One region of the Pseudoflavonifractor sp. HCP28S3_F10 genome, then DNA from elsewhere that is predicted to be linked to it. Evidence: predicted binding sites of a transcription regulator. Region 1 holds the regulator's gene; each other region holds the start of a gene.
The links. The regulator HrcA, encoded in region 1, represses chaperone genes, less so after heat shock. The targets are predictions, from matches to a motif close to TGTTAGCACTCNNNNNNNNNGAGTGCTAACA.
Positions count from the first base shown of each region.

Region 2: ACTNBZ_RS10180 (Hsp20/alpha crystallin family protein) is a predicted target of HrcA. The motif match lies at 1,126-1,156, and genes of this name have one in related genera.
Region 3: ACTNBZ_RS01270 (co-chaperone GroES) is a predicted target of HrcA. The motif match lies at 1,495-1,525, and genes of this name have one in related genera.

Region 1 covers NZ_JBQHUB010000014.1:46,643-49,858, reverse strand. Annotated here, with positions in the region: gene dnaK (molecular chaperone DnaK) at 1-469, opposite strand, end outside; gene grpE (nucleotide exchange factor GrpE) at 547-1,107, opposite strand; gene hrcA (heat-inducible transcriptional repressor HrcA) at 1,123-2,178, opposite strand; gene ACTNBZ_RS07785 (MBL fold metallo-hydrolase) at 2,353-3,123, opposite strand; gene ACTNBZ_RS07780 (MATE family efflux transporter) at 3,154-3,216, opposite strand, start outside.
Region 2 covers NZ_JBQHUB010000023.1:15,970-19,185, forward strand. Annotated here, with positions in the region: gene ACTNBZ_RS10170 (Nramp family divalent metal transporter) at 1-515, shown strand, start outside; gene ACTNBZ_RS10175 (VOC family protein) at 645-974, shown strand; gene ACTNBZ_RS10180 (Hsp20/alpha crystallin family protein) at 1,251-1,691, shown strand; gene hydA (dihydropyrimidinase) at 1,842-3,216, opposite strand, start outside.
Region 3 covers NZ_JBQHUB010000001.1:251,357-254,572, reverse strand. Annotated here, with positions in the region: gene ACTNBZ_RS01280 (S-layer homology domain-containing protein) at 1-384, shown strand, start outside; gene ACTNBZ_RS01275 (diacylglycerol/lipid kinase family protein) at 418-1,341, shown strand; gene ACTNBZ_RS01270 (co-chaperone GroES) at 1,573-1,857, shown strand; gene groL (chaperonin GroEL) at 1,934-3,216, shown strand, end outside.

The sequences.
Region 1 (3,216 bases):
CGCCGTAGGCCACGGCGGCGGCGGTGGGCTCGTTGATGATGCGCTTCACGTCCAGACCGGCGATACGGCCGGCGTCCTTGGTGGCCTGGCGCTGGGCGTCGGTGAAGTAGGCGGGCACGGTGATGACGGCCTCAGTAACGCTCTGACCCAGATAGGCCTCGGCGTCGGCCTTCAGCTTCTGCAGGATCATGGCGCTGATCTCCTGAGGGGTGTAGGCCTTGCCGTCAATGTTGACCTTGTAGTTGGAGCCCATCTCACGCTTAATGGAAGAGACGGTGCGGTCGGGGTTGGTGATGGCCTGGCGCTTGGCCACCTGGCCTACCATACGCTCGCCGTCCTTGGAGAAGGCCACCACGGAGGGAGTGGTGCGGTTGCCTTCCGCATTGGGGATGACGACGGCTTCGCCGCCCTCCATGACAGCCACACAGCTATTGGTCGTACCGAGATCGATACCGATAATCTTGGACATAAATGATTCCTCCAATATAAAAAAGATTATTTTTAACAAAGAAATTTGGAATATGCTGTTTTTATTCTCCTGAGGCCTTAATTGGCAACCTTGACCATGGCGAAGCGGATGATCTTCTCGCCCGACCGGAAGCCGGTCTGGAAGACCTCCACCACCGTGTTCTCGCCGGCGCTCTCGTCCTCCACGTGCATCACGGCGTTGTGGACATTGGGATCGAAAGGCTGGCCCAGCGCGGGAATTTCCTCCACGCCCTGTTTGGCCAGGACCTCTTTCAGTCCGGCCATGGTCATCTCCACGCCTTTTTTGTAGGCTTCATCGGCGGTGGACTGCTTCAGGGCACGCTCCAGATTGTCATACACCGGGAGGAAAGCCAGCACCGCATCGGACTTGGCGTTCTGGTACGCGTCGGTCTTTTCCTTCTGGCTGCGCTTGCGGTAATTGTCGTACTCGGCGGCCAGACGGAGGTACTGATCCTCCTTCTTGGCCAGGGTGTCTTTCAGATTCTCCAGCTCGGTCAGAAGGGGATCGGGGGCCTCGCTGCCGGGGGTATCGGCCTGGGGCACGGTATCCTCCGCCGCGGGCGTCTGGACTGCGTCCTCTTCCTGCCGGGCGGTCGTTTCTTTTTCGTTCGTGTTCAAGAGGTTACCTCCTCATTATTCCTCGCCGCCGTTCCTGCCGTCGGGGAGCTCGCCCTGGCCGAACAGCCGGGTGAGTCCTTCGGCAAAGTAGGACAGGCGGGCGGTGATCTTCGCGTAATCCATCCGTGTGGGGCCTACCACGCCGATGACGCCCCTCATGCCGTCGCCGATGTCATAGCTGGCCATGACCACGCTGGTATCCTTCAGCGCATCGGCCACATTTTCCGGGCCGATGAGGATACGCATGGGGCCGTTTTCGGGGACGGGGAAGCGGGCGGCGTCCTGATCCTCGGACAGGTAGCTCATCAGAGGCTGGGCCCGTTCCAGGTTCTGATACTCAGGCAGCTCCAGCAGGTGGGCCAGGCCGGCGGTGTGCACCCGCCGGTGCTCCAGGCTCTCCAGCACCTCCATGGCGAAGGAGACCACCAGGCTGATGAGTCCATAGGCCTCTCCGGCGGCATGCTGGGCCACCCGCATCAGCTCGGGCGTGATCTCGTCCAGGGTCAGGCCGGTGAAGGTGGTGTTGAGCAGGGTGTTGAGCATCTGCAATTGAGCCTGGGTCAGGTCGCTGGGGAGCTGGACCAGCTTGTTGCGCACCAGGTTGGTGTCGGTCATGACCACGATGATGAAGGCGTTGCGCTGGACCATCAGCAGGTCGAAGCGCTGGATGGTCACCCGCTCCATGCCGGCAGACAGGGCGAAGGCGGGATAATTGGTCAGACGGGAGACCACCCGGCCTGCCTCCAGGATGACCCGATCCAGCTCCTGCATCTTGAGGCGCAGGGCGCTGTTGATGCGCTCGGTCTCCTGGACCGACAGCTTGTGCTCCTCCATCAGCTCGTTGACGTAGAGCCGGTAGCCCTGGGGCGAGGGGATGCGCCCGGCGGAGGTGTGGGGTTTTTCCAGCAGGCCCATGGCCTCCAGATCGGCCATGTCGTTGCGGATGGTGGCCGATGAGATGGACCGGCCCAGGTGCTCGGCAATGGCCTTGGAGCCCACAGGCTCGGCGGTGGCAATGTAGCTCTCGATGATGGCACGGAGGATCTTTTTTTTGCGTTCCGTCAAATCCATGCCTCTCACCTTCCTTTTGGTTTAGCACTCATATACCCTGAGTGCTAAAGATAATGTACCACCACCCCAAATAAATGTCAATAGGGGGGTTGTAAATTAAATGTGAACAGGGGAAAGAAAAAAGTCCCGCCCTCTGTTTTCAGAGGACGGGAGAATGTGCTAAAACAGCGGTTTTTAAAAGACCAGCACATCGCCGGTGCGGAGGGGGAACACGTGGCCGGGCTCCGCGTCGGAGAGGAGCCGCCGGGCGGGCAGACCGGTGCAGTGGCCGGTGTAGATGCGCTCCACGCCCAGCTCCTCCACCAGGCGGCGGGAGAGGGCGGTCACCGTCCCGGGTTCTACGCCAAGAGAACCCATGCCGTGCTTGCCCACCAGGTGGAAGCCGCCCACCACCGCGTACACCCGCTGGCCGGGGAAGCGGTCCAGAATGTCCCGGACGATATGGTCCACCCCGGCGTGGCAGCAGGAGTTCATCACCACCAGGCCGTGATCCGTCTCGGCCACCAGAGACTGCTCGTGATCCACGCTGTCGGGAATGAGGTGGAGGCCGGGGGCCAGCAGCCGGGGACCGTCATCCAGGTCGAAGCGGTCCATGCAGGCGTGCAGCAGCTCCTGGCTGACGCCCACATAAAAGGGGTTGCCCTGGTCATCCTCCATGTACCTTGGCTCCACAGCCGCCGGGCGGGCGCATACCCGCACGCCGGGATTGCACCGGAAAAAGGCCCCCAGGCCGTCGCCGTGGTCGTCGTGGCCGTGGGAGAGGGCGGCTCCCTCCACCCGGGTCAGGTCGATGCCCAGGCGGCGGGCGTTCTCGGTAAAGATGCCGGTGGTGCCCCCGTCCAGCAGGTAGAAATGGCCGTTGTACTCCAGATGGAGGGAGAGGCCGTGCTCGCAGATCAGGTGGTCGGGGGCGAAGTTCTCGATGAGTACGGTGATCTTCAGCATACTGTCATTCCTTTCTGCGAAGCGGGAGGTTCAGGAGCCGGCCCGGGTGATGTCGTTGATCCAGGCCCGGGAGCGGAAGCGGTGGACGCCCAG
Region 2 (3,216 bases), on a different contig from region 1:
TCATTCTGGTGGGCGCCATCGTGCTCCATCCCCAGGGACTGGCCATCAAGGCGCCCGCCCAGCTGGCTGAGATGCTGGTGCCCATCATGGGTCCCGCCGCCAAGTACATCATGGGCCTGGCCCTGGTGGGCGCGGGCTTCTCCTCCCTGCTGGCCAACACTCAGCGCGGCATGGTGCTGCTGGGCGCCGGCTTTGACCGGGACGTGGGTCTGGAGACCAAATTCATCCGCTACGGCTGCCTGATCTGCCTGATCTTCTCCATGATCGTGTGCTACAGCTACGGCGGCTCCCCCACCCAGCTCATCCTGATGGCCAATGTGGCCACCTCCATCGCCACTCCTGTGGGCGGATTGTTCATCCTGCTGCTCCTGTGGCGCAAGGACATCAACGAGGGCTACAAGAAGCCCACCGCCCTGCGGGTGTGCATGACTGTGAGCTACGTATTCGTGCTCATCATGACCTTCACCGCCCTGCGCACTTCCATTCCCAAGCTCATCGCCTCCCTGGGTTTTTAATGCTCCCCTTCTCTTGACCGGACGGCTCCAGCCGGGGCTGTCTGACGCGCTGAAACGCTCCGCCCATCGTATCCCGGGGAACGGTGGGCGGAGCTTCCTTTATCTTTGATTCGGAAAGGACTTGTGTTTATGCGTGCTCAGATCCACCACGCCGCTCTGAACGCGGACCCGCTGGACTGGTATGTCTCCTTTTTTGAGACGGTGTTCGGCATGGAGGTCCGCAAGACCGCGGGAAAGGCACCCCACCGGAAGGTATGGTTCCATCAGGGCATCCAGCTCAACGAGTGCGCCGCCGGCAGCGGACAGGCCGGCCCCTGCGACCACGTCTCCATTGCCGTGGAGGACGTGGAGGACACGGTAAAGGCCGCACTCGCCCGGGGCTGCACCCCTCTGCCCAACGGCGCCAACTGGTTCGTCCTGCCCAACGGGTTCCCCCTGGAGCTGATGGAGCTTGCCTAGGGCGTGCCTCTGCTCCCTGTCAGGCAGAAGCAGACGTCCGCTGATGCGGACGTCTGCTTTTTTCCGTCATTGCCCGCCCGCCGGGGCATCCAGCAGGCTCCTCCGGCACAAAATCGCATATTCTGTGAACGAATTGTAGTTCTTATGTTAACATTAGCACTCTCCTATTGACAGTGCTAATCCATTGGAGTATAACATGATCGTTCCAAATGAGAGGGGCCAAAAAGCTCCCCGCACAGGGCATTTTGATTCGGAATCTGATTGGAGGAATGACTTATGATGCCCAGTATTTTTGGTGAAAACCTGTTCGACGATTTCTTTGATAACGGCTTTTTCCCGTCCCTGGCTGGCCGGGATCCCCTTTATGGTAAACGGGGCAAGAATCTGATGAAGACCGACGTCCGTGAGACTGGGGACAGCTATGAGCTGGACGTGGATCTGCCCGGCTTCAAGAAGGATGAGATCACGCTGGACCTGAAGGACGGTTATCTGTCCATCAGCGCCGCCAAGGGTCTCAGCAAGGATGAAAAGACCGAAGAGGGCAAATACATCCGTCAGGAGCGGTATACCGGTGCCTGCAGCCGCAGCTTTTACGTGGGTGAGGGCGTGGAGCCCAAGGACGTGTCCGCCCGGTTTGAGGACGGCATCCTGCGTATTTCCCTCCCCAAGCAGGACAGGAAGGAGCTGCCCAGATCCTCTGCGATCGCCATTGAGTAACGGCACAACGACGGCGCCCGGCGGGATCTCCCGTCCATAACGGGGTGCCGCGCCGGGGCCATGGCCGCCTTTCAAAACAGCCCGGGCAGCGAACGGACCCCGGCCGCCAAACGGCGGCCGGGGTCCGTTTCTTTTTACACAAGATACAACTTATAAGCGGATCATATCCGCGGCGCGGCGCTCCGCCAGGCGGCCGGAGCCGGGCCGGGCCAGGAATTCCCCGCCGTCCACGATGAGCTCGCCCCGCCGCAGCACCTGGTCCGCGCGGCCGTACAGCCGCTCGCCGCCGTAGGGATTCCAGTCCACCGGGCTGTGCAGGGTCTCGGGAGATACCACACAGGAGGCCTCCGGATCGAAGATGACCAGGTCGGCGTCGCTGCCCGCGGCTATGGCGCCCTTCCGGGGCCACATGCCAAAAATCCTGGCCGGGTTGGCGGAGAGCAGCTCCACCAGTCTGGGCAGGCTGATGCGGCCGCTGCGTACACCGTATGTATACATGGCCGCCAGCCGGGTCTCCATGCCGGGCAGGCCGTTGGGGGTGCGGGTAAAGTCGTTCTCTCCCACAGCCTTGTTGGCCAGGGTGAAGCCGCAGTGGTCCGAGCTGACCACACTGATGAGCCCCTCCCGGACGCCCTCCCACAGGGCCTCCTGGTCCTCGGCGGAGCGCAGCGGGGGGCTGCAGATGAAGTTGGCGCCGTCGGGGCGGCTGTACTTCTCATCGGTCATGGTCAGGTAGTGGATGCAGGTCTCGGCGCAGACGTGGACGCCCTCCGCCCTGGCCTTGCGCAGCAGCTCCAGGCTCTCCTTGCAGGACAGGTGGAAGATGTAGAGATTGCCGCCGGTGGCCTTGGCCAGATAGATGGCCCGGTTGACGGCCTCGGCCTCCACCAAATTGTACTTGCAGCGGGGGAAGTCCGCGGGGGAGGTGCGGCCCTCCGCCTTGAAACGGTCGGAAAAATAGCAGCACATGGCGTCGTTCTCCGCGTGGACGCCCACAATGCCCCCCTTCCGGGCGGTGATGGCCAGCGCCTCCAGCAAAGCAGCGTCGCTGGCCATCCGGTTCTGGCGGGAATAGGTCATGTACAGCTTGACGGAGGGAGTGTCGTCTCCGATCATCTCCTCCAGCTGCTCCAGGGTCTCCCCGTCCACCCGGGTGGGGCAGGCGTGGATGGCGTAGTCGGTCACCGCGCCCTCAGAAAACTGCTCCTTGCGCGCGGCGCAGGTATCCCGGATGCAGCGCTCCTTGTCCCACTGGATGCCGAAGTCGCACACGGTGGTCACGCCGCCGAAGGCCGCCGAACGGGTGGCGGTATAGAAGTCGTCCCCGGCGTATTTGCCCTGGAAGGGATGGTGGATATGGACATGGGGGTCGATCATTCCCGGCATCACCAGCTTGCCGGCGGCGTCCACGGTTTGTCTGGCCTCGCCCAAAGTGCCGCGCAGGCCCACCGCGGCGATCTTTTCGCCCGAGACCGCCACATCGTAAGGGCAGGTCCCCTCGCTGGTGACTACCGTTCCGTTTTTG
Region 3 (3,216 bases), on a different contig from region 1:
TTCCACACCCAGCCCATCACCGGGCCGGTGTGGTACCGTTCGTCAGTGAATTACTGCGTGGCCAGCGGCATCATCCGCCCGGGCGAGTTCTCTTCCTACACCCGGCCGGTGACCCGGGCAGAGATGGCCCGGATCTTCGCCGCTACCAGCCTGGGCCGCTCCATCCCGGTCATCAACGACCTGAGCCGGGTCAAGGCCGCCGTCCCCGACGTCCGCTCCGGCGACTATGCCGCCGACGCCATCTGGTCCCTCTACGCCAAGGGTATCCTGGCGGGTACCGACGGCCGCTATACCTTCCGCCCCAATACCACTATTACCCGTGCCGAGGCTGCGGCCATCGTCTCCCGCATGGCCCGGACCGAACAGCGCCTGAATCTGTTTTGACTGCCCAATTTCAGAAGACTGGACTGATCGTAAATGAAGCATCTCTTCCTTGTCAACCCCACCGCCGGTCCCTACGACCGCAGCCACGAGCTCACCGTCAAGCTCTCCGACCAGCTGGACGGTCTGGGGCTGGACTGGGAGGTCCAGGTCACCCAGTATCCCGGCCACGGCGCCGCCCTGGCCCGGGCCGCCGCCGAGACCGGGCAGGAGGTGCGCATTTACGCCTGCGGTGGGGATGGTACCCTTAATGAAGCCGCCAACGGTGCGGCAGGCTATGCAAACGCCGCCGTCACCCAGTACCCCTGCGGCTCGGGCAACGATTTTCTCCGTATGTTCGGCCCCGACGCTCCCCGCTTCTACGAGCTGCGGGAGCTGCTGGACGCCGAGGTGGCTCCAATGGACCTGATCGACTGCAACGGCAGGCTCTCTCTGAATATCTGTTCAGTGGGCTTTGACGCCCGCATTGGACTGGGTATGGCCGACTTCAAACGTTTTCCCATGGTCAGCGGTCCCATGGCCTATCAGCTTTCCCTGGTGAAGAACCTGGCTGCCGGCATCAAGCGGCCCTATGAGATCCAGATCGGCGAGGAGCAGTTCAAAGGAGATTTTTCTCTGGTCTGCATCTGCAACGGACGGTACTACGGCGGCGGCTTCAATCCCTCCCCCACCGCTGTCCCGGACGATGGGGAGCTGGAGTTCCTGCTGGTCAAGGGGGTCTCCCGGCTCACTGTGGCCCGGCTGGTAAAGCTCTACGCCGCCGGACGCTCCTGCGATATGCCCAATCTGGTCACCATCCGCCGGGGCGCTTCCATACATATCCGGTGCGACCGTGTCTCCATGGTCAATCTGGACGGCGAGCGTCTGGATGCTTCTGAGCTCTCCATCTCCCTCTCTGCTAAAAAGCTGAACTTCTTTTTCCCACGGGGTGCCTCCTGGCGGCCCGGTTTTCGGACCTAAGCGCTTAAAAAACATGTAATTTAAAGAAAAACCGCGTCCGGGCTTTATTTCAGCCGATTGAGCGAGCTAAACAAAAATTGGCCTTTGAAATTCACAAAAATTTTAAAAATTAGGGCTTGCGTAATTGTACAACTGAGTTTATTATAATAAGCGTGTTAGCACTCCAGTAAAATGAGTGCTAACACGCTTGTCAAGTTTTTAAGAATTATCACATATAAGGAGGAACTCATTATGAAACTCAAACCCCTGAGCGACAGAGTCGTACTGAAGAGCCTGGAAGCTGAAGAGACCACCAAGGGCGGCATCATCCTGACCGCTTCCGCGCAGGAGAAGCCCTCCATGGCCGAGGTGGTCGAGGTCGGCCCCGGCGGCGTGGTGGACGGCAAGGAAGTCGTCATGACTGTCAAGAAGGGCGACAAGGTCATCACCGGCAAGTATTCCGGCACCGAGGTCAAGGTGGACGGCGTGGAGTACACCATCGTCCGCCAGGGCGACATTCTGGCTGTTGTCGAGTAAGATCCGTTCCGCACCGTATTCTGTCAAAACAAATTTCTTTCCGCTCTGTCGGAACCTTTTTAGGAGGTAATTCATCATGTCCAAGATCATCTGCTATGGCGAGGATGCCCGTCACGCTCTGGAGCGCGGCGTGAACCAGCTCGCCGATACCGTTAAGATCACCCTGGGCCCCAAGGGCCGCAACGTCGTTCTGGCCAAGAAGTTCGGCGCTCCCCTTATCACCAACGACGGCGTGACCATCGCCAAGGAGATCGAGCTGGACGATCCCTTTGAGAACATGGGCGCCCAGCTGGTGAAGGAAGTCTCCACCAAGACCAACGACGTGGCCGGCGACGGCACCACCACCGCCACCCTGCTGGCCCAGGCCATCATCCGTGAGGGCCTGAAGAACCTGGCCGCCGGCGCCAATCCCATGGTCATGAAGAAGGGCATCGCCAAGGCCACCGCCACCGCCATCGAGGCCATCAAGGCCAACTCCAAGCCCGTCAACGGCTCTGACGACATCGCCCGCGTGGGCGCCGTCTCTTCCGGCGACGAGACCATCGGCAAGCTGATCGCCGAGGCCATGGAGAAGGTCTCTCATGACGGCGTTATCACCGTGGAGGAGTCCAAGACCGCTGAGACCTACAGCGAGGTCGTGGAGGGCATGCAGTTTGACCGCGGCTATATCACTCCCTACATGGTCACCGATACCGAGAAGATGGAGGCCGTCCTGGACGACGCTTTCATCCTCATCACCGATAAGAAGATCTCCAACATCCAGGATCTGCTGCCCGTGCTGGAGCAGGTGGTCAAAACCAGCAAGCCGCTGCTGATCGTGGCCGACGACGTGGAGGGCGAGGCCCTGTCCACCCTGATCGTCAACCGGCTGCGCGGCACCCTGAACGTGACCTGCGTCAAGGCCCCCGGCTTCGGCGACCGCCGCAAGGAGATGCTGAAGGATATCGCCATCCTCACCGGCGGCACCCTGATCTCCACCGATCTGGGCTATGAGCTGAAGGACGCCACCCTGGATCTGCTGGGCCGCGCCCGTCAGGTCAAGGTTCAGAAGGAGAACACCATCATCGTTGACGGCGCCGGCGCCCCCGAGGACATCAAGGCCCGTGTGGCCCTGATCCGCAACGAGCTGGCCATCAGCACCTCCGACTACGACAAGGAGAAGCTGCAGGAGCGTCTGGCCAAGCTGGCCGGCGGCGTGGCCATCATCCGTGTTGGCGCTGCCACCGAGGTGGAGATGAAGGAAAAGAAGCTCCGCATCGAGGACGCTCTCAACGCCACCCGCGCCGCTGTGGAAGAGGGCATCGTGGCCGGCGGCGGCACTGCCTATGTCAATGCCGTCTCCGCTGTGGAGGGCCTGAT